4 regions of the Paenibacillus sp. LC231 genome follow, and region 1 is predicted to be linked to each of the others. Evidence: riboswitches for the same ligand, from Rfam matches in the RefSeq annotation. Region 1 holds a riboswitch; each other region holds the start of a gene.
The links. Region 1 has a riboswitch for cyclic di-AMP ahead of ehuB (ectoine/hydroxyectoine ABC transporter substrate-binding protein EhuB). Riboswitches for the same ligand answer to the same signal wherever they lie in the genome.
Positions count from the first base shown of each region.

Region 1 (5,801 bases):
AATGTTGCTTGTAGCTGGCGCACTGTACAGTTGTGCTGTAATTGTAACCGTAGTTCCCAGCAGGGAAAGCGCCACAGTAGTGCTAAAGGTAGCGGAGATGCCAGTGATGGTACCGGCTCGTGGCGTGTTAAACGCCATGTTAAGCAGAGTTCCAGCAGCTCCAGTGAGGTCAATCGTACCGCCAGCCAGCGTAAACGTATTGGCCGAGTTACCAAATCCTACGAGACCAACGGATCCAACTAATCCGCCTAAAACGGTGGTCAGAGCAAGCGGTATGCCGGATGCGAATGGGATGATGGCTCCTCCTGCGGCTGCTCCTGTAGCCCCTGTTGCCCCAGTAGCTCCAGTAGCTCCAGTAGGTCCCGCAGGTCCGACAGGTCCCACAGGCCCGACTGGTCCAGCAGGTCCAGCAGGTCCTGCAATACCGGTTGTCGGTCCGGCAGGTCCCACAGGCCCGATAGGTCCGACCGGTCCAACCGGTCCGATCGGACCCTGAGGACCTACAGGTCCACGGATAGCTCTTGGGCATCGACGCTTTTTCATGCCACCGCCATGGCCTTTATGATCACCATGACCATGAGACGGGCAATGCTTTTTCTTCGCATGAATGACTTTTTTCTCTATTTTTTTAAGAGCACACAATTTTCTCTTTCTAGAAGAACGTTCCAAATGAAGCACCTCCTTTAGATTTGTTCTATACTACGCAAATACTCTCGGTACGGCATGGGTTAATAGCGCATAAATGATAGATAAACACCTATAATCTCCAGAATGTACGCTAGCCCCGGAGGCATTCATCTATTGACGAATAGCAAAACTATAGGATGAATTTCGGATCTCCCTACGATATTCATAGGCTCTGTAACGCAGCGTTTCAAAAAAAAATTTGCGCCGTAAATGTGTGGGGAAAGCTTTCACAATCCGAATGTAATTCATGGCATAAACGATCCACCACATGAATGAGTAAGGGAGGCATGTCAAATGCCTGCTATATAGCGAAAAATGAGGCTGGGATAAAATTCCTGTATCGTTGGGGAAGAGGCTTGAATGAGGCATTTTTCATGCTTGTCATAGGCCCTGGAAGAACGGCATTTCCGCCTCTGAATTTCCAGAAAAAGCGGTTAAAGGGGTTTGACTTTTCCTGAAGTTCCCTTTATCATGGACACACGCTTAGTTTCCGGCATACATTTTCCGGAAAGCGGGGGAACCAGTTTCACCAGGGGCGAGTCACTTGGAATCACGAGTGTAGGGTACCATCTTACCCGAGTCCGTCAGCTAACCTCGTCAGCAGTGGATGGGTCTTGCATACATAATGGATGTTCATAACAAAGGCCCTTAATTCTCTTTAGGGGCCTTTTCTCTATTTTTTGACCCCCTGCTGGCGGAGCTATGTCTAAATCCCCTGTTTGGTGGTCTTTTTGTATTCTGCTAAAGAGGAGGGGCAAGGCCTGCAAATGTTTAACCAAAAGCAATTAAATCGATCAGATGGCATTGGGTTTAAGCGTGGAAGGAGATGGATGAATCATCTTCCCTGAAGGTTCGGCCCATGCAAGGTATCTGAATAGGTTAAATCCTAGTTAACATATGTGTTAACATGAGTAATTTCAACATGCCATTTTTAAGCATACCAAAGTCATAATGAAAGGTTGTGGAAAGTTTTGAAAAGAGTGGTTGTACTGATGTTGTCATTGATTATGGGGGTGTCGCTTGCGGCTTGCGGTGACAAAGGGAGTACATTGGAGCAAGCCATTGAGCAGGGGTATATCACCGTGGGATTTGCGAATGAGAAGCCTTATGCTTATAAAGAGGCCAACGGGGAGCTGACAGGAGAAGCGGTTGAAATTGCGAGGGTTATTCTGGAGCGGCTTGGCATCAAGGAAATGAGGGGAGAGCTTACGGAATTCGGATCGCTGGTTGCCGGACTGCAGGCCGAGCGGTTTGATCTAATTACCGCAGGCATGTTCATTAATCCGGATCGCTGCTCTGCCGTATTGTTTGCTAATCCGGAGTACAGCATCGGGGAAGCCATTGCGGTGAAGCAAGGGAATCCGCTGGGACTCGGAAGTTATGAGGATATTGCCAATCATGATCAAGCGAAGGTTGCCGTTATGACCGGTGCGGTCGAAATCGGCTATATGGAAAAGTCCGGCATTCCTGCGGACCGGATTGTGCAGGTCCCCGATCAGGCCTCGGCCATTAGCGCCCTTCAGGCAGACCGGGTGCATGCAATTACCATGACGGGGCCGTCCCTGCAGGCGATGCTGGATTCGGCCAGCGACGACAGCATCGAACGCGTGGCTGATTTCGAACAGCCGGTCATCGACGGCGAAAGCGTTCGCGGTTATGGAGCTACGGCTTTCCGCCAAGCGGATACCGAGTTCCAGGAGGCTTATAATGCGGAGCTTCAAAAAATGAAGGAGTCGGGCGAGCTGCTGGAAATTTTGCAGAAGTTCGGGTTCACAGAAGAAGAGCTCCCGGGCGAGATGACGGCCGCTGCCCTTTGCGGGGAGTAGCATGCCGAATTCGTGGATTGATTTTCTCCCTACGCTGCTGAAAGGGGCAGAGATCACGATTGTAGTTGCTTTCTTTTCAGCCATTCTTGCGGTCGTGATGTCCTTTGCAGCCGGGTTATGCCGACTGTCGAAGCTGTGGTTCATTCGCACATTGACAGCCGTGTACGTGGAAGTCTTTCGGGGGACCTCCTTGCTGGTGCAGCTGTTCTGGTTGTATTTCGCCCTTCCGTTCATCGGCCTCGAGCTTCCGAAAATGCTGGCTGCGATCCTCGCGATCGGGCTGAACTTCGGCGCATACGGCTCGGAAATCGTTCGCAGCGCCGTGTTGGCCGTTCCGAAAGGACAATGGGAAGCCGCTGTAGCGCTTAATCTGAAGCCTTGGCAAAGACTGTGGAATGTCATATTGCCTCAAGCGTCCCTGCGAATGCTTCCCCCCTTCGGGAATCAGCTTGTGGAGCTCATCAAATCCACCTCACTGGTTTATTTCATCACGATGGCGGATTTAACGTATCAGGCGATGGTGCTCCGCAATAATTACATCTCCTGGACGACCGAGATTCTGGTGCTGCTGCTCCTCATGTATTTTGTCATTGCTACGCTTGTTTCGCTGGCAGTTCGACTGCTGGAGCGTAAATGGACAGCGGGGAGGTTATAGTCATGTGGGATTGGAACTATGTATGGGATATCCTGCCCCAGCTCTTGAGTGCATTAAAAATGACGGTATGGGTGACGATCTGCGCTTTCGCGGTGGCATTGGTCATCGGCTTGCTGCTTGCTTTTGCAGCGCGGAGCCGATTTAAGGTGCTGTCATTAATAACCAAGGGAATGATCGAATTTATTCGCAATACACCGCTGCTGGTGCAGGTCTTCTTCCTGTATTACAGTCTGCCGCTTCTTACCGGAATTTCCATTCCGGCCTTCTATGCCGGGGTGATCGGTCTCGGGCTGCATTACAGCACATATCTGTCCGAGGTGTACCGATCCGGAATCGAGGGAGTGCCGAAGGGACAATGGGAGGCTGCCACAGCACTGAATTACACGAAAGCCCAAACCTGGCGAAGTATTATCCTGCCGCAAGCGGTGCCGCCGATCATTCCGGTACTGGGTAATTATTTGATTGTTATGTTTAAAGAGACGCCGATTCTATGCGCCATAACGCTTGTGGAGATGATGCTGACCGCCAAAAATATCGTGTCGCAGTCGTTTCGTGCATTTGAACCGTATACGATGGTCGGGATTCTGTTCCTGATCATCAGTTATATCGCCTCATTGCTTGTGCAAAGGCTGGAAAAACGCATGAATCTGCAGCGTGGAAAATAAAAGGAGGGAATCAATTGAATGCCGTTGTGATCGATGAGCAAGCGGAAGCGTCGAAGGTGCCGCAGCAGGAGGGAAATCCCGATATCGCTACGGGTACAAAGCCGATTGTGAAATATACCGGCGTGACCAAGTCGTTTGGTGATCTACAGGTGCTTAAAGGCATTGATCTGGAGATGCAGCCTGGAGAAAAGGTGGCTGTGATCGGTCCGAGCGGATCAGGCAAAACAACGATGGGCCGGATGCTGATGACGCTGGAAGAACCGACCGAGGGAACCATCGAGGTTGATGGTGAGCTGCTCTGGCATATGGAAGAGAAGGGCAAGCTGGTTCGGGCCAATGAAAAGCATTTGCACCGGATGCGCTGCAATGTCGGCATGGTCTTCCAGCATTTCAATCTGTTCCCGCACATGAACGTGCTTCGCAATGTGACGGAGGCCCCACGCAAAGTGCTGGGTTTATCCAAGGAGGAGGCGGAGGAGCGGGCCGTCTCCATGCTCAGTAAGGTCGGTTTGGCCGACAAATTGAAGATGTACCCGTCCAATCTGTCCGGGGGCCAGAAGCAGCGGGTTGCCATCGCCAGAGCGCTGGTCATGCGGCCAAAGGTTATGGTGTTTGACGAGGTGACCTCGGCGCTGGATCCCGAGCTGGTCGGCGAAGTGCTGGAGGTCATCCGGGAAATCGCGGAGGAAGGCGAAATGGCCATGATGCTGATTACGCATGAGATGGATTTTGCGAAGGAAATCGCGGACCGCGTCATCTTCGGAGCCGAGGGAAGGATCGTTGAGCAGGGCACGCCGGAGGAGATATTCGATAATCCCCAGAGCGAGCGGCTGCAGAGCTTCCTGCAGCGATTCCGTTCCAACGGAAATTAGTTCTGGAAAGAGGTGATTGTATAGAATGGCTGTGGATACCGATACCGAAATTGTTTACCGAAGACCGAAAGCCCGGGATGGTACCCGGGTGTGGGAGCTTATACGCGACACCGGATCGCTTGATCTGAACTCCCCCTATTGCTACATGCTGCTTGGAGATTACTTCCATGATACCTGCATGATTGCCGAGCATGAAGGAGATATCATCGGTTTTATTTCCGCCTTCCGTTCTCCTCGCAATCCGGAGACGCTGTTCGTATGGCAAGTGGCCGTTGCTAATTCGCATCGGAGGCAAGGCGTTGCAAAGGCAATGCTGACAAATCTGATGAATCAGAAGGCATGCCATGGCGTCCGTTACATTGAAGCTACGGTATCGCCGAGTAACATGGCGTCCCGTCGTTTGTTTCTCGGTTATGCCGAGGAGAAATCCATTCCCAGCACCGTAACCGTAGGTTATGGAGCAGAGATGTTCCCCGATGGAACGTCCCATGAAGATGAGCCGTTATTCGTGATTGGCCCCTTTTTCAATGACATTTAAACAAATGGAGGGAACTATGGACAACCAAGTCATGGAGAAACCGAAGCTTACTGTGTTTAACAAGCTGGAATCGGAAGTAAGAAGTTATTGCCGGAGCTTTCAGACGGTTTTTGACAAGGCCCGAAATGCGAAGCTGTGGGATACGCAGGGTAATGAATACATTGATTTTTTTGCGGGAGCCGGGGCTTTGAATTACGGACATAACAATGAGAAGATTCGCGAGAAGGTAGTCGACTACATCCTGAAGGATGGCGTCACGCATAGCCTGGATATGGCTACGGGTGCGAAGGAAACGTTTCTGACCCGATTTCAGGAGGTCATCCTGAAGCCGCGCGGGTGGGATCACAAAGTGATGTTTCCCGGTCCGACCGGAACGAATGCCGTAGAGGCCGCGCTCAAAATCGCCCGTAAAGTGACAGGGCGCAGCACCGTTCTGTGCTTCACGAACGCCTTTCATGGCATGTCGCTCGGATCACTGGCGGTAACCGGCAACTCCTTCAAGCGCCAGGGTGCCGGCGTGGATCTAAGTCATTCCGTGTTTATGCCGTATGACGGTTA
Region 1 covers NZ_JFOM01000013.1:155,712-161,512, reverse strand. The annotation lists gene AK95_RS09450 (exosporium glycoprotein BclB-related protein) at 1-669, opposite strand, end outside; cyclic di-AMP (ydaO/yuaA leader) riboswitch at 1,158-1,303, shown strand; gene ehuB (ectoine/hydroxyectoine ABC transporter substrate-binding protein EhuB) at 1,680-2,513, shown strand; gene ehuC (ectoine/hydroxyectoine ABC transporter permease subunit EhuC) at 2,515-3,168, shown strand; gene ehuD (ectoine/hydroxyectoine ABC transporter permease subunit EhuD) at 3,171-3,833, shown strand; gene ehuA (ectoine/hydroxyectoine ABC transporter ATP-binding protein EhuA) at 3,848-4,705, shown strand; gene ectA (diaminobutyrate acetyltransferase) at 4,731-5,243, shown strand; gene ectB (diaminobutyrate--2-oxoglutarate transaminase) at 5,260-5,801, shown strand, end outside.

Region 2 (5,801 bases), on a different contig from region 1:
CTCAAGGACATTGCCGATACCATGTATGTCAGTCAGCATTATTTATCCCATCTGTTCAAAAAAGAAGTCGGAGATTCCCCCTTCAATTACTTGATATCCCGCCGGATTGAAGAGGCCAAGCGCCTGCTGGCGGATTCCGAAATGCCGGTACATGAGGTTGCTTCACAAGTCGGTTACGGCAATGATAAGTACTTCTCGATGTTATTCAAAAAAATTACCGGTCAAACGCCGAGCTCGTTCCGGGAACAGAGCAAACTGGGTACGGAGTAAGGGATTGCAATTTTATCTTTCCCGCAAAGCAGGCAGCCGTTGTGGTACGGCTGCCTGCTTTTTAAATATGAACGGCAATCTGCCTTCGATGTCGTCAAAAGTATGGGGCATGCTTGATTTTGATGGGACCGACAGCTTCGATCTTGCTCTGGCATCCCAGTCGGTAGCCTTCTTCGATTTCTTCTGGATCCAGGCGCCGCTCTTCGGCCAGACTGGGCTCGGACAAATATTCGATTCCCTCCACCACCATGCAGCGGCAGCGCGCACAAGTTCCTCTTTTGCAAAAAGAGTTCCAGTCCACCTCATTCCGCTCGGCCAGATCAAGCACCGTCATGCCAAGAACAGGCGCCACGCTGCGGCGAACCTCACGGCCTGCAAGTTCAATGATCGGATCCGGTACGGCTTCCATCATCTCTTCCGCTGCAGGGATCGAGGCTTTGTCTCCGCTATCCCCGCCCTTTTTCTTCTTCCAGAATTTAAACACCCGTATTATCCCCCTATGCATGTCATCATCAGGTTATGTATCAAATCCTTCATTTATTATACTGGAAAGTTTAAAAATTCAACATGCTTACTCTTATCGATTCTATGACATTGACATCATGGAATTGGAACTCTATGAAAATTTTGCTATACTAACGTATGCTAGACCCAATTCCATATTCTATGAAATCATTCTATTATTTTAATGGATCGGAGGAAATACATAAGCATGCTGCACAAACAAATAGGAAAAACAGCTGCTGCTGCCGTTCTTGCCTTATCCCTGCTCGGCACCACCCCCCATGTTAGCCAGGTACATGCAGAGCCTGCCATATCGGTAAAGCTGGATGACGTTACGCTAACCTTCGATGCGGCTCCGCGGGTTGACAGAGGGGTCACCTACGTTCCATTCCGGACGGTTGGAGAAGCACTGGGCATTCAAATCACGTGGAATAGCAAGACGCAAACCGTGAAGGCCATTGGCAGCGTGAAAGGCCAATCGACCGAAGTATTACTTCAAGTGGGGAGCACGAACGCAACCGTCAACGGTAAAAAAGTGAAGCTTGCAGCTCCGCCAGTCCAAAAGGAAGGCCGTGTGCTGATCCCGCTCAGCTCGTTCAGCAGCCAATTCGGCGTTGATGTGGGCTGGAACCAGGCGACTCGTACAGTCTCCCTGGTATCGCCGCAGCGCGACATGCATTTGAGAGCTTTCTATGCATTACAATCGTTCCAAGAACGGGATCTCGTGGAATCCATGAATTCTGTCGCCTTTGGCTGGAGCCGTATCGATCGCGAGGGTCAGTTCACGCTTCAAGGGGATGAGTACCGCCTTCCCGCTTCGGCCGGCGACGTTACGCCGCAATCAATTGTTGCCGATGCTGCAGACCAGGAGATTAAACCGTACCTCATGGTCTATGCCTTGGATGGAAACGGCGAATTAACCAAAGTCTTGAGCGACAGCAGTTTGCGCCAAAAGTCCATTGAAGGCATCACAGCCGCGGTAGCGGAGAACGGATTCGGCGGAGTTGTGCTTGATTTTGAAGGGCTCGGATTTAAACTGGATGCCGTGAAGCAGCAGAAGCTGCTCAATGATTACGTCAAGCAATTGAAAGTGGCATTGCCGAATGACGTTGCCCTGTCTTTAGCGGTGCCGCCATTGAACAGCGCTTATAAAGGATATGATTACAAGACGCTGGCCTCCATCGCTGATGACTTGATTGTTATGGCTTATCAGTACAATCCGGTCGGAACCAAATCTCAGGTTCCCGAACCGAACAGTCTCGTGGACCAAGCGATTCAGTTGGCACTCCAAGCAGGCGTCCCGAAGCAGAAGCTCTTGCTTGGCATCAGTTTAAGCAGCGAAACCGCCACTTCCGTGGACGATAAACTCGGCTTGGCCAAACGTTATGACCTGAAAGGTGCTGCTTTCTGGCGCCTAGGCTTGTTCCGCCTCTATAACAATGGAATGGAAGCTGCCGTGAATGCCTCTGTTGTTAAGGAGTAACCGAACACCCCTTGTGGGATGATCGACTTATAGTAAGAAAAACGTCTATCGAGGTACTTTCACAGATGACAGACCGCAGTTAGTAGAAGTTTTTCTTGCGATATCAGAAAGTCACAAGCTTCGAAGTTTATACTTTCCAATATCTAAAAAAAGAAAGCCTGACAAGGTCATCCCTTTGTCAGGCTTTCTGGTTATGTATCGTACCCTAAATGGCTGCGTTATCCAATTAGCTTGCGCTTCCTACCAGCTTCGCATAGTTTTCTTGACTCAAAACACGACGTGCCGTGACATAACGCGGCTCGTAATAGGAATCGCTAAGCTTGCTGATTCTGACTCCCTTGCTGCTGGAAGCATGTGCAAATTGTCCGTCACCAATGTAAACGCCTGCATGGGAAATTCCGCTACCGCTTGTATTGAAGAATACCAAATCTCCAACCCGCAGATCTTCACGATCCACATGTTCGCCCGCTTTAGCCTGGCTTTGGGAAGTGCGCGGAAGATCAATATCGAAATTTCTAAACATGTACAGTATAAATCCGGAGCAATCAAACCCGCTGGTAGTTGTTCCGCCCCATTTGTATGGAGTTCCTACCAATTGCTTCACTTGATACTGAAAATTCGGTTGTTGATCAGCAAATGCTGAAACGGCACCAGAAGAAAAAATAATTGCAGACCCTAGCAAGGTGATGACAAACTTCTTCAAAATATGTTCTCTCCTTCGATGCCTACGGAGTTAGCTAAGGGTTCGGTTGAAGGTTCCCTATACTCTCTATACAAGAGTAATTCACCCAAGACGGTTCCCCCGTTTTCACAAACGAAATTCGGCAAAATTCATTAACGTTTTGTAACCTTCTCTTAATATAGTATACAAGCAAGGATGCTGTCAATCATATCCTAAAAATCTATCGTTTTATGTTCGGAGCTGTCGTAAAGATGAAGAATTTCGGTCGGATATTAGTTAACCCTCTCACTCAGTCATGACAATTATGTAACTCTGTTTTTCTTCTCGCGCTGCTTTTTTTATTAATCTAGCAACTTTTTACAAATCTTTACGTTTACATAATAGAAATGAAATTAAAGAGGTGATCCTTCACTTATGAGTCAAATAACGATGGCAGAAGCACTAGCTGTCCGGGCAGCAATTAACCGTCTCATCAATCAGTTGATGTCGGAACGCTTGAACAATAGCAGCACGATCATTGAAAAAGGGGAGACGGCGGAATACCCTACGCGCAGCGTGGATGCCATTACGGAAGAAATCGAAGCGGCCGCAGCGGATTATAGGAAGCTGGATTTGCTGATGGCAATCTCCAATACCACGCAGACTATTCCCTGGAACGGCTCCGACATTACGATCATGGAAGCGATCGAGCTGGCCAAACAAATACGCAGCGATATCGGACAGCTTGCCCATCTCGGCTCCCGCAAGAAGCTGGAGCGCCAGAGCAGCCGTGGCAGCGGAGACGGTGCCATAACGCTGTTCAACGTCGCCTTATATGATCCGGAGGCATATCAGGCGCAAGCCCGCAAGAAGGAACGCGAGGTAACCAAGCTCTCTTCGCTGATTGAGCATGCCAATCATACGTCTCTGATTACGTTTGACGCATCCAAGTACATGGAATAGCGACAGCCGCCGGCTCCAAGCCTGCAGGTCACCCCACGTGCGGGTTTGGAGCCGGCGGTTTCCGCCGGCGGGCGGGAAAGTGCGAGCAACCGTTTATTGTTTGTCGGATACAAACAAACCTAACCAGAAACCAAAAAAATCGACTCCAGCGCAAACGGATGACGGTTTACGGTTCACGCCTATCACTTGTTACTTGTTACGGACTTATGACGCAAATAAATGATCGCTCCGTTTCCCGCTCTCTCTATAAATAATTGGAAAGCCGCCCTCAGAAGGGCGGCTTTTGTTGATTTCTCTTTAGCTAGGTAACTTGATACTACGTCGTCATTCCGAGCGCTCTTTCTGGTATCTATTTATCATTGATCCTATTCGTATCATTCTCTTCAGGCCTATGCTACTGGAACAAAGCCGCAGCTCCAACCAGACCAACATCGTCCCGAAGTCCTGCAGGAACGATCTCGTACGTCCCTAAATAGGACGGCATGACCAGCTTATCCGTCATTTCCCGCAGCTGCGGGAACAACAGCTCACCTGCTCTGCTCACACCCCCGCCAATGACGATGCGATCCGGGTTAAAGCTGTGAATGACGTTAACCAGTCCAAGCGCCATGTAATAGATGGCACGATCAATGACCTCCACTGCAACGGGGTCTTGAAGACGTTTGGCCTCGAATACATGCTTGGCGTTCACTCCCGCATCAGCTGCAGCCAGTTCTGAGATGACACTTGGCTGGGTAAGCATTCGCTGGGATGCTGCGAGTCCGATGGCTGTTCCAGAAGCAAATACCTCCCAACAGCCGTGGCTGCCGCAATTGCACTGCGGACCGCTGGGATCAATGATATGGTGTCCCAGTTCCCCAGCAAAGGAACTGCTGCCCAGGAACAGCTTCCCATCCAGCACGATGCCTGAGCCGATACCGGTGCTCAGCGTCACGTACACCATGTTCGTCGCCCCTCTTCCAGCACCTCTTACATACTCTCCCCATGCGGCTGCATTAGCATCATTCAGCACCTGAACTTCCGTATGCAGCTCACGTTCCATCCATGCTTTGAGGGGAACATTCGTCCATTGCGGCAGATTCGTCCCGTGAATGACAATGCCCTCCCGGCTGTTAACCGTTCCCGGCGAAGCCATGCCAATCCCTCGGAGCGATTGGCCGCCCGAGACGCTGCGAATCATATTCGTAATTCTCGTAACCACTTCTTCGGCCGTACGGGCGCCTGCCGTCTCCATTTGCTCCCGGTTCAGCAGCTGTCCTTCGGAATCAAAGAGCGCTGCCGCGATCTTCGTACCCCCAAGGTCAACGCCAACCACAAATTCTTGCTGTTTATTCAATACGGTTTGCAATTTTTGTTCACCTGTTTCCGATAGGTTTGCTACTTCTATTGATGTAAGCTGTCAGCCAATGATCGCAGCTCAACCGGATCAATGGGCTTCAGCCCTGATCGGCCATACCGGACAGCGGAGCCGAAATGCACCTCGCTCACGCCGGTCTGGTCGATAAAATCATGTATGATTTCCCACTTCAGGCCATTGCCTGCCAATATTTTAAGCTCGCTTCCTGCCGTATGTTCTACGAGCTCCCGAATTCTCGGGATGGCTTGCGGTGCAGACTGCGGTCCGCCAGACGTTAAGACGCGGGTAACCGACCGGTATTTCTGCAATGTACGAAGCCCTTCGAACTGATCCTCCAATTCATCAAAAGCCCGGTGGAACGTGACCTGCATATCCCCTGTCCATTCCAGCATTTTGACTAAGGAGACCTCGTCAATCTTTCCTTCCGGAGTCAACATGCCGATTACTACGCCAGCTGCGCCTGCCTTGCGGATCGCCTTCACCTCCGCGATCATGGTAGCTATATCATGTTCGTTGTACACAAAGGATCTGCTATGAGGTCTGACCATGACATGAACAGGAAT
Region 2 covers NZ_JFOM01000015.1:581,288-587,088, reverse strand. The annotation lists gene AK95_RS12805 (AraC family transcriptional regulator) at 1-270, shown strand, start outside; gene AK95_RS12800 (2Fe-2S iron-sulfur cluster-binding protein) at 365-754, opposite strand; gene AK95_RS12795 (stalk domain-containing protein) at 983-2,257, shown strand; gene AK95_RS12790 (C40 family peptidase) at 2,484-2,960, opposite strand; cyclic di-AMP (ydaO/yuaA leader) riboswitch at 2,964-3,094, opposite strand; gene AK95_RS12785 (hypothetical protein) at 3,354-3,881, shown strand; gene AK95_RS12780 (ROK family protein) at 4,276-5,229, opposite strand; gene AK95_RS12775 (copper homeostasis protein CutC) at 5,265-5,801, opposite strand, start outside.
Region 2: linked by a shared signal. The riboswitch ahead of AK95_RS12790 (C40 family peptidase) and the one ahead of ehuB (ectoine/hydroxyectoine ABC transporter substrate-binding protein EhuB) in region 1 are both predicted to bind cyclic di-AMP.

Region 3 (5,801 bases), on a different contig from region 1:
TTTGTCGGGTGCTCATACACCATACAGTGGAAAAGGGCGTTGCCCGTTGGCGTAAGCCGCTCATACGTATCGGTGATGTGAAAGCCTGCCCTTTGATAAGCGCGGATTGCTCGCTCATTCCAGGTCATTACCTCAAGGTCAATTTCGTCGGCAGGCCGCCTCCGTCTGGCTTCCCGGACAATCGTCTGCATAAATCGTTTACCCATTCCACGCCCGCACCAATCAGGACGCATGCCAAGTCCGATTCGTGTAACCTCATGCATCGGAAACAGCTGGGCAAATCCCCAGAGGGCCTCCCGCTCATCCAGAACCGAGATGTACTGTCTCTGGCGAATGTCCGGATCGCCAAACTCCACCTCAAGCCCTTTCATCTGCTCCCAGGGAAGAAAGCCATAGATATTATAGGGAGGAGGGTAGGCCCAAGCGCATATTTCTTCGGCGTGCTCTTCACGCATGACTACGGTGTGAAATGTAATCGGTGTGGCATCCATTTGCGAAGTCCTCCTATCGTCTGCATAAAATAATAATCATATTACGAACATCCAAGTCGCATCAAAAAAGCCCGCAAAAGAGAGGTAAGGGCTCCTTTAACGGGCAAGCAGTATGTATAGGGAAGATTAGCCTCTACAGCTTAGGATGATTCACCGACCGACTCTTCATACTTATCATCGCTCATGATACGCTTTGCACCGACGTATCGCTGATCGTAGTAATCCTCTGCCAGGCGGTTGATAACCACGCCGCGGTTGGAGGAAGCATGGGCGAATTTGCCATCGCCGACATAAATGCCGACGTGGGAGATGCCCTGGCCCGATGTGTTAAAGAACACCAAATCGCCAGCGCGCAGCTCCTTACGGGACACGCTTGTCCCCATGTCGAATTGAGAGCCGGATTGATGCGGGAGCTTTAGACCGAGTTTAGCGTAAACGTACATGGTGAAGCCGGAACAGTCAAATCCGCTCGTGGTTGTACCACCGTAGCTGTATCTTGTACCTAGAACCTTATCGATTTCCTGATCCAGCGCACCATCAGCAAACACGCTGCCAACGCCCAAAGTGAACAACAGCGTGATACTTAGGGCTGCTGTCGATAATGTTTTCTTCAGCATGGAAAGCTCCTTTTCGTTGCCGGGAGGCATAGCAATCTATATATTAAAGCACTTACATTAATGACAAAGTTGTTACTGCGTCCATTCTATCAGACAGCAAGCGAGATTGGCAATTATTTCTTGATGGATTTCGCTATTTTTCAATAGCATTAACTGTCGAAGCACCAAGGAAAATCAATATTTTTCCAAAATGGGTGTTTAATGATGAGAGAGAAGGGTAAATAAAGGATAGATGATGTGAAGACATGGCGAAGTGAAGTGGAACTGAAGTGAACTTGTATAATAAATTTCATTTTTTTTCGAAAAAGCGGGAACTTTTTTGCTGTGCTGAACGTTATAAAGGTATACACACAATCAACAAAAGAAAAAAGCCGCTGGATGAGATCGGCACAATCTCATAAACCCAGGGCTTTCTTGTAAGAGTAAATCAATTAAGTTCCAACATTAATTGTAGTTCACAGCTACAGATTTGTACGTATTCTGACTCATAATTCTCTTAGCGCCTACATATCGGTTGGCGTAATAGCTCTGGCTCAGCGGACTGATAATGACACCGCGCGAAGATGAAGAATGAGCGAATTTGCCGCTCCCGACATAAATACCCACATGAGATACACCTCTACCGGATGTGTTGAAGAACACGAGATCGCCAGCTTTCAGTTTGCTCTTGGATACGGCCGTACCTACTTTGTATTGAGCTGCAGACGTACGGGGCAGGCTAAGACCAAGCTTCTTGTAAACATAGCTGGTGAATCCGGAGCAGTCAAATCCATTCGTTGTAGTTCCACCTGTTTTGTAAGAAACACCAATGGCTGGTTTGATTGCAGTATTTAATTTGGAATCGGCGAAAGCGCTTCCGGTCCCTAATGTGAGTGCGAGTGCGAGGCCTAGAGAAACAGCCGTTAACTTCTTTTTCAAAACAAAAGCTCCTTCCATTGCCTGCGAGGTTAGCTTAAGGGTTCGGTTGAAGGTCCCCTATGATCCCTCTCTTGCGAGATCAATTCACCCAAAACGGATCCCCCGCTTCCCATATCGTTATGGGAATTCGGCTCCTTAAAATGTTGATGAACCCATTCATTGACGTTTGACGTTCCAACATAGTTAGCGAATTACAACGTTCCTACATAAAAGTTACAGTAAAGATGACAAAGTTGTTACTAACATATTCGTTATTTTAGCAGAGTATTAACAATTTGGCAAACGAGGAAACATTATTTTTAAACAAAAAAACCTGTCCCCATCTTAAGGGAACAGGTTTTTTTGTAATATGGCGTTCAGAAATTTGTAATATTAAGGATAAATGAACTCTTATTCTCTGTAAAATCTAGCGCGGGATAGAAACGTGTCGCTTCTGATTACAGCTTATTCGCGAGCGTGTTTCATTATTTTAGGTGCCAAATTGTAACCATTAAGGATGCAGTGAGGAGGAATCTCTCCACAAATGATATTGAGCGGACATTGCCCAAATTTGGAAAAGTCCATTCAGGAAATAAGAGGCCTGCTGAATAATTAAGCCGATCAACCCGGCCCAGAAGAGCGAGGCCGAGCTCAGGAGCAGCAGAATGACACAGGCGGATCCGCCGATGGTGATGGATAACAGCATTGCTGTGCCCAAGCGGCGGAAGAGCGCATGGATAGAGCTGATCATGCTGGAATCGCCGGTACGGCCAAATTGCATATAGAGCAATAACAGGCGGATCAGATAGGCGTACAAGAACCAGCCAGCTGCATAGGGCAGTGCATGAAGCAGCAGTACAGGCTCCTGAATTCCATTCAGCAGAATCGGGAGGATTTTGGGCAGAATCCAGTAACCGGGCGCGAAGGTGAGAATAAGCTCAACCAGATAGAATAGCGTTACGGGTTTCCACAGTTTCCGCATGCCAGTGAAGAAGAATAAACCGCGCTCGCCCTTGGCTTCCTGGTGAAGGTTGTAGAAGATGCCGGCCCGAATGAGCGGGGTGAGGACCATCCGGATCAGAAGCAAACCGGCCAGAAGCCATCCGTAGGTGTGTACTGTGCTGCTCAAGGACAGGCTCATCTCGCCCTCGTAGAAGAATAAAAGACGGCTGAGCTCGTTAGGAGCGGCATCCGGATATCGCATCAGAAGGGGGACGACTGCCGATTTTACGAGTCGGTACAGGCAATATCCCCACAGCAAACGGTATAAGAAGAGCAGAATCGAGACGTATAGCTGGTCTTTAACACTGATCCATCCTTGGCCTGCGTAACTTTTCATGTGCTCCCCCCTCACCATGACAGGCTGCCGAACAGCGTCTCCACAAGCTTGGTAATACTGAGATTCCAGCGTGTAACCACCGTCGGATCCATTCCTGCCTTCATATAGTTATTAATGTGTTTATTCTCCAGGACGATGGAGTACTTCGGATCAACCATGGCCCAGGCGAGCGGAGAGCTGTATTCCAGGGTGTAAGCAACTTTGCCGTCTTTGCCGCTCCAGGTTCGTTCCACCGTTTTGCCGTCCTCAAAGGCGAACACGATCGGCACATCGGTGATATCCCCGTCCTTGCTCGTAATCTGGACCGTGGACTCATACCGAGGATTTTCAGCCGTGCCTTTATTTTTGGTTTTGATCACGTCGATGGCGACATCCGCCATCTGGCTTCCATATACATATTGGTCAAAATACGACTGCCAGGACGTTTGGCTTACTTGCTCGACGACTTTCTGAAAGTCAGATGTGGTTGGATGCTTGAAGCGGTATTTCTGGGCATAGGTATGCATAATCTTGCCCATCATCTGTGGACCGACCTGCCGTTCGATGCCTTGCAGCACCAACTTGCCCCTCGTATAAACATTCAGTGCGTAGTTTTCGTGAGAGCTGTATTTCCAGGATTCCATCTTCAGCGGTGCAGGGGAAGTAATGGATGCTCCCTGAGCCGCCGTATTGGAGGTAATCCCGTATTCTTTTTCCATCACTCGTTCTTCTGCATAGGTCGCAAAGGCCTCGTCCAGCCACGCTTCCTCAAATTCGTTACTTGCAATCATTCCGTAAAAATATTGATGGGCGATCTCATGAATAACGGTCCGCTCCAGTTCATATCCCGGCGAATCGTTCTTGGCACCGAAGGCTGTGACCAGCGTCGGGTATTCCATGCCGCCTGCACCGTTGCCCGATTCAGGCGGTACGACGATGGACAACGTGGAATACGGATAGGTTCCGTACCATTTTCCAAACGAAGCGAGTGCCGACTTGGCGGCATCAAAGTAACGCTCCTTTAAGTCTTTATGGGCTGGATCGAGATACAGCTTGATGCGGACGCCAGGTACGCCAGGTGCGGAGAATGCTTCTTCTGCCGTGACAAAGTTTGGCGATGCCGACCAGGCAAAATCATGCACGTCATCCGCGTAAAACTGATAAATTTTTTCCCCGTTTGATTTTTGGGCAGGCTTGGTAGGGAATCCGGTCGCGGCGACAATGTAATTTTCGGGCACTCGAATGCGAACGCTGTAAATGCCGAAGTTGGAATAGAATTCGGAGTTGCCGTGGTATTGATGAAGATTCCAGCCTTCCTCTGCTCTTCCGCGAAGACCGGTCGGTTCATAGACCGAAATTTTCGGAAACCATTGGCCAGCCATAATAAAATTCTCGGTGGTTCCCATGCGGGCAAATATTTTGGGAAGCTCCACCTCGAACTCCAAATGAATGGTAACACTCTCCCCGCTCTTGATGGGTTTAGGCAACCTTAGCTTGGCAAGGCTGTGATCCTTGATGTTGCCGTCATCGGGTTGAACAAATTGAAGGCGATGGGTCAGGGCCAGTCCTTCGGTTGTTTTCACGCTGGTAATGGTCATGGAGCCGTATCCGTCATCTGGCATGGGATCGGAACGAAGCCTGCCGCCCGATTCCTTCATAAAAGTCGTATCATTGGAAGCAAAAGCATTGGGATACAGATGAAAGTACAGCTCGTTTACGCTTTTTTTGCCTGGATGAGTCCAAGTGAGTGTCTGTTTGCCCTTAAGCTTGTTCTCCTCAGGCTCGTACCGAACATCCATATGATATTCCACCAGCCGGTCGCTTAAGGCCGGAGCGGGAATATTAGGCTGCACCTTAGGCGGTGAGAGCGGGGCCTTCTCCACGGCAGAGGCGGAGGGCTTGCCCGCATTTGGGGCAAGAGCAGACGCTGAGGACCCTGGATTCAGAAATATCGGCATCGATCCTGCAAGCAAACCTAGGGCAAGCAGGGATGATAGAAAGACTTTGGCACGTGGTGGGACCATATCGAACAACCTCCCGTTGACAAGCATCTAGTGCATGTATATGTTTGCTTTTGGGGGATTATTAGTTAAAATAAAATTATTGGGACATGGTTATCAATTTAGCAGCTGATACGTAAGGATCGGCTCTGATATAGGAGGTCGGCAGCAGTGGAGAATGAAGAGCAGAAGCAGGGTGCGAAGAAACCGATTGCTTTGAATATTATTAATAGCAAGAGTAAGCATAAAGGGTTTGGATCAGGCTCCATCGATCTGAACAGTCTGTCACCCGTCATTATCGATAATGGCGAGGCCCGAGTGGATATTGGGGCCATGCATGCCAAGAGTAAGGTGGAGAAGGGTATCCGTTTCAGCATGAACCGGGATGAAGTGCCCAATGGACGACAGGTATGGATCGTGTGGGTGGCTGTAGATCGTACGGCGGAAGGACAGCATTATGCAGGCATGACCGCCTGTG
Region 3 covers NZ_JFOM01000025.1:16,162-21,962, forward strand. The annotation lists gene AK95_RS17115 (GNAT family N-acetyltransferase) at 1-491, opposite strand, end outside; gene AK95_RS17120 (C40 family peptidase) at 632-1,105, opposite strand; gene AK95_RS17125 (C40 family peptidase) at 1,553-2,026, opposite strand; cyclic di-AMP (ydaO/yuaA leader) riboswitch at 2,030-2,169, opposite strand; gene AK95_RS17130 (hypothetical protein) at 2,517-3,344, opposite strand; gene AK95_RS17135 (M1 family metallopeptidase) at 3,356-5,347, opposite strand; gene AK95_RS17140 (YwhD family protein) at 5,495-5,801, shown strand, end outside.
Region 3: linked by a shared signal. The riboswitch ahead of AK95_RS17125 (C40 family peptidase) and the one ahead of ehuB (ectoine/hydroxyectoine ABC transporter substrate-binding protein EhuB) in region 1 are both predicted to bind cyclic di-AMP.

Region 4 (5,801 bases), on a different contig from region 1:
TGACGATCACGATATCTCCTTTGCGAAGATCCGTGGACGGCACGGATTGTACCCCTCCGTTCTCCATCACTTTATGTGCCGTCATTTCCTGCTTCGACTGCTTAAGGGAATCGGCCTGCGCCTTTCCGCGTCCTTCGGCAAGCGCCTCTGCGAAGTTTGCAAACAGCAGCGTCAACAGCAGAATGACAAACACCGTCACATTAAATCCGATACTGCCCTCTGTCCCGAAATAGGATGGAAATAACGTCATCAACAGAACAACCAGAGTCCCGGCTTCCACAACAAACATGACCGGATTTCTCATCATCAGGACGGGATTCAGCTTCGTGAAGCTGTCCTTCAGCGCCTGACGGACCATCTCTTTGGACATCGCTTTTTTTCTCGTATTATTCATGGAAATAGGCCACCTTTTCTATTAACGGATCGTCAGATGCTCAGCAATCGGACCGAGCACAAGTACTGGCAGGAAGGTCAATGCACCGATAATCAGAACCACCGCGATCAGAATGCCGGCAAACAGCTTATTATCTGTCCGGAACGTCCCGAGCGTCTCGGGAACCCATTGCTTCCGCATCAACGAGCCGCCCACTGCCAGCAAGGCAATCATCGAAATGTAACGCCCGAATAGCATGACCAGTCCGGTTGTAATGTTCCAGAACGGCGTGTTATCCGACAGACCTTCAAATCCGGAACCGTTATTGGCCGCGGAAGACGTGTATTCGTACAATACCTGCGAGATGCCATGAAAGCCCGCATTGGTAATGCCCGCCTGCCCTGCATCCGTCATCAGCGCAAGTGCGGTCGGAGCCAGAATGATCAATGGATGCACCAGGATAACAACCGCAATCAGCTTCATCTCCCGCGCCTCTATTTTTCTTCCTAGAAATTCGGGTGTTCGGCCAACCATAAGACCAGCCAGAAACACTGCCAATATCGCATACATGAGCATGTTCATCAGCCCGACGCCTTTTCCGCCAAAAACGGAGTTCAGCATCATCAGGGACAGCGGCGTAATCCCGCCAAGCGGCGTGAGCGTATCATGCATGTTGTTGACCGACCCGGTCGTGGCCGCGGTTGTCACCGTCGTAAACAGGGAGGATTGAGCGATCCCGAACCGGACCTCCTTGCCCTCCATGCTGCCCTGCGAGGCGTCGATGCCCAGCCGATTCAACGCCGGATTGCCATTGGTTTCAGCCGCATAGTTCAGCGACAGAAATCCGATAAACAAGGTCATCATCACAGAGAAGATGATCCATCCTTGTCTGCGGCTCTTCGCGAACAAACCAAATGTATACGGAAGCGCCGCCCCAAGACTCCACATGCACAGGATTTCGATGACATTGGTCAGCGGGGACGGGTTCTCGAACGGATGCGCCGAGTTCACCCCCATAAACCCGCCGCCATTGGTGCCCAGGTGCTTGATCGATTCCAGTGCAGCCACCGGCCCTACAGCTATTTGCTGCTCGCTTCCTTGAAGCGTCGTGACGCTGAGCGTAGGCTGCAAAGTCTGCGGCACCTGCAGCGCAACCAGTACCATCGCAATGATAAATGCGGCCGGGATGAACACCCGGGTGTGGGCTTTGACGAAATCCTCAAAAAAGTTGCCAACGGTTGTACCTTTGCTGGTCACCGCCCGGATAAACGCAATCGCCACGCACAGCCCGGTCGCCGCGGACGTGAACATCATCATCGTAATGACGGCCATCTGGGCCATATAGGATAATCCCGACTCCCCGCTGTAATGCTGAAGATTCGTATTGGTCATAAAGCTGATGATCGTAGAGAATGACAAGGTCGATTCCATATTGTCGATACCGTTCGGGTTGAAGGGCAATACTCTCTGCATCCGCAGAATCAAATACCCCGCCGCGACGAGCACGATATTCGTTATCACAAAGCTGATGGCATACCCTTTCCATGTCATTCCCTTGCGTTCTTTCAAGCCAATCAGTGCGAAGATCGGTTTCTCCAACCAGGAGAACCATTTATCCGTTCCATTCCCCTCATTGCGAAACACCTGATATAGATAAGTTCCGAGCGGCTTTACCAGCAGCACCAGAACGAGTATAACGATGGCAATTTGTAAAATGCCCATGACGAATGCCTTCCTCCTTCAGCTGTTCCCCTAGAATTTTTCAGGGTGAATCAGCGCATAAATCAAATATAGAAAAATAAAGAGCGTGCATATTAAAATGATCATCACGACTAATCCACCTCCGGTTCCGACATGACCCGTCCGCACCAGGACATAAACAGCATGAGCAGTCCGTAGGTTCCTCCCAAGATAAGCACCATATATAAATCCTGCATGAATACAACCTCCTAAAACCTCATGGTCACATCAGCCAAGAAGCTTAGCTGACAATGGATGTAATCAGGAAGGATACCTGATGATGGTTCGTATGAAGCACCACATCGGCACCCAGTCCCTTGTATATCAATCGCGGATTGCTGGAATGGGTAATCACATAAATCGACTCCGTCGTCCATGTCCGGCAGATCCGTAAATAGCGGCAGCACAAGTTCAAGCTGCTTTCGAACAAATACACCTTGCTGACGGGAAACTCGGGAATGATCCAGGTTTGTTCATCCCTTGTATCGATAAGAATCATGTTGGTGCAGCCTAGTTCTCGCAGCCTCTCCTGCTCAACCCGGTTGTTGGCTATGGCCGCAAACGAAATGCGCATATAGATCAGCTGGCGGATAAATTCTTCCCCGGCCTTGTTCGGCGCGGATACCAGGATAAACTCCTGCGGTTTCTCCATCTTTTGTTCTCCTCCTAAAAAGTTCAGAAAGAGAAGACAACAACAAAGAAGCCTGGGGAAAGAGAAGAACTCTTCCCGCAGGCTTCTTCATCAGAACACGGTGAAATACACCGTGGCCCAAGTCCACGACAATCGTTGCCTCTCTCGATACGCTTACGAGGTTAGCTGACGGATTCGGGCGTGAGAGTCGCCCTACCCATAGACCGTTATCTTGTCCATGGGATTCACCCCTGAGAGATCAAGTTCATCTCCCGACTGGTTCCCCCGTTCCTTTTCCATTCAAGGACTCAGCGAAAATTAAAAACGAGTAGCATGTTATTCTATTAGCCATTGACTAACATCCAGGTCCGACAAAACAGCACAGCTTCAGGTTCGAGCGGTGAGAGTCGCATCATCCTGCATTTCCAGCGAAGGCCCATGTTGCCCTCGCCCGAGATTCGATCCATAAAGAGCACGGCAGCTCTCACACAGCCTTTAGGTCTTCATGGAACGGCTGCCTGTATACCAACCGCCGATGTCCGTCAATTCATAGTTCGTATCATACGTCCGGCCTTGCAGGAAGTAAATGTGAGCAAAAACACATGTAGCCTTATGTCGAACAGGATCTGACCGATTTCGCTCCATTATCTCCTGAATTCTGCTCTATACTATGTATTTCTCTTGTTTTCTTGTATTTATCGCAATCTATCGAGATACCGAGATTTTGCCATGATAATAGATGTCACGACCGAATGTACGCGTTTTCTTTTACGGTTTTCATCGATTTTCGGAATGTATCCGTTCAATATGGCCATTTACTTTTAGAGTCCTCCGGCGTATGATTCATCCATCATTCGAAACATTCGTTTACGCTGAGCTCTCGACAGATCGGGAGACGGGGGAACCAAAACCGCCAACGGAGCTTCTGTTGGTGAATGGGGTGAATCCGCAGGCCTGATGATCAGGCATCGCGGTAGGGTGCTCTCAAGCCCGAATCCGTCAGCTAACCTCGTAGGCGCGATTTGAGAGAGAACACCACCCGAGCCTTAAGCGAAGCGGCCACTGTAGCAGGGCCTCTAACGATAAATAGGCCTGGAGAGCGGGGTTACTCTGCTCACCGGGCCTTTTTGCCGTGCATATAACATTCCTATAAAGGAGCGTAGATCATGACGAAACTCATCGAGGCCGCACTGGCCCCCGTCATCGAAACTGAATCGCCTGCATTAAATGCAGAGCTCATCCGCTGCATGGAGATATATCGTTTCGACCGGGGCTCGGCTGAACGCTTTATCCCCTGGAGCGACCGAGATTGGAACTGCGGGTTGTTCAAAATCAGCTGCAATGACGCGGCCGGGTATGCCGAATATGCCCTGCCAAGCACAAGAGAATTCGCGGATCTGATCCGCTGGGCATCCGTCTTTACGAGGCTGAGAGGTATGCCCGTGACCGAGGCCGTTCGCTATGCCCAGAAGCAGCAGCAGTGGGGATCCGTACGAATGCAGCTCGCCGTATCGGCCCTCGCCGATCTGGAGGCCAATCTGCAACAGCACATCACCCGTATGCGGTTAGGCAGCCTGCCGCTGGAGCGTTCCTTCCTGATGGACTGCTCGGAGGCGTATTATTCCTTCTAGGACAGCTGCTAGAAAGAGCTACCGTTCTCGCTTCCATTGCAATTGGCCGTTTCCCCCCGCTCACTTGAACATATTTTTGAGCACCATCATCAGGTTGGCCGGCTTCTCTGCCAGCCGCCGGGTGAAATACGGGTACCACATCGTTCCGTAGGGCATATAACACCGAATTCGGTAGCCGTCCTGCGCAAGCGCAGCCTGATCGTTCATCCGCAGCCCGTACAGCATCTGAAACTCAAATTCCTGTTTGCCTATGCGGCTCTGCTCGGCAAACACCTTCACCCAGTCGATGATGTTGTCGTCGTGCGAAGCAATCGCGACGTAGGCTCCCTGATCAAAATGCATTTTGATCAACTTCTTATAGTTGTCAATGACCTCCCGCTTCTGCTGAAAGGCGATGGTTCCCGGCTCTTTGTACGCCCCCTTGACCAACCGCAGATTTACGCCGGCATGCATCAAATTGTTGACGTCCTCCTCCGTACGGAACAAGTAGGCTTGCATTACGGTCCCCACGTTGGTCAGCCCCTCCTTATGGAGCCGCAGCGTCATATCAATCGTCGCCTGGGTGTACGGCGAATCCTCCATATCCAGACGAACGAAATTGCGGTGCTCTTTCGCCTTTTTCACCACCATTTTGATGTTCTCGTACGCCTTCTCCAGATCCAGCGCCATGCCCATCTGCGTCGGTTTCAGCGATACGTTCGACTGCACTCCACGCCTCGCGATCCCTTCCACCAGCTTCAAATATTCCTCCCGATACCCGGCTGCTTCGTCCAGCGTCCGGATGCCCTCCCCCAGATGGTCCAGCGTGACAAGAATGCCCTTCGCGTTCAGCCTCTCGATTTCATCCAGCGCCTCATCCAAGGTATCGCCGGCAATGAATCGGCCCGCCAATTTCCGGCCGTACTTGATCGACAACCATTTCACGAGTTTATTGCCGGACACCGTCAGGATCACTTTGCGGTAAAGCTCGGTTCCGTCCATGCGCGCGCCCCCTCTGCAAGGTAAACCAAAAATGCACTCTATCTAACTCATATGCAAAAATCATGACGGCATGCAGGAAGACATACATATCTTACATAGAGGTTTTCACCAGGAGTTCCTAACCATGCCACCATGACGCATTCGCAGCTGGACCATTGGCCAGAAGCTTCGATTCATATCATGTTAAGGAGGGGCCTCCCCATGCGAGCATCTTTTCGGAACGAACCATTTATGGACTTCAACAACGAATGGAACAACAAGTTATACGACGCGGCGTTATCCGGGGTCGAAGCCGAGCTTGGCCAATCGTACCCGCTGGTCATCGGCGGTGCCAAAATCCATACGGAGCGCACCGCAAATTCGGTCAATCCGGCGCGCAAACGCCAAGTCATCGGCGTCGTGTCCCAGGCGGATACCGAGCTTGCCGAACAAGCCATTCAGACGG
Region 4 covers NZ_JFOM01000010.1:31,741-37,541, forward strand. The annotation lists gene kdpB (potassium-transporting ATPase subunit KdpB) at 1-394, opposite strand, end outside; gene kdpA (potassium-transporting ATPase subunit KdpA) at 416-2,095, opposite strand; gene AK95_RS35290 (potassium-transporting ATPase subunit F) at 2,126-2,200, opposite strand; gene AK95_RS06315 (hypothetical protein) at 2,355-2,765, opposite strand; cyclic di-AMP (ydaO/yuaA leader) riboswitch at 2,900-3,068, opposite strand; gene AK95_RS34070 (hypothetical protein) at 3,240-3,389, opposite strand; cyclic di-AMP (ydaO/yuaA leader) riboswitch at 3,605-3,778, shown strand; gene AK95_RS06320 (hypothetical protein) at 3,911-4,375, shown strand; gene AK95_RS06325 (proline dehydrogenase family protein) at 4,436-5,356, opposite strand; gene pruA (L-glutamate gamma-semialdehyde dehydrogenase) at 5,558-5,801, shown strand, end outside.
Region 4: linked by a shared signal. The riboswitch ahead of AK95_RS06320 (hypothetical protein) and the one ahead of ehuB (ectoine/hydroxyectoine ABC transporter substrate-binding protein EhuB) in region 1 are both predicted to bind cyclic di-AMP.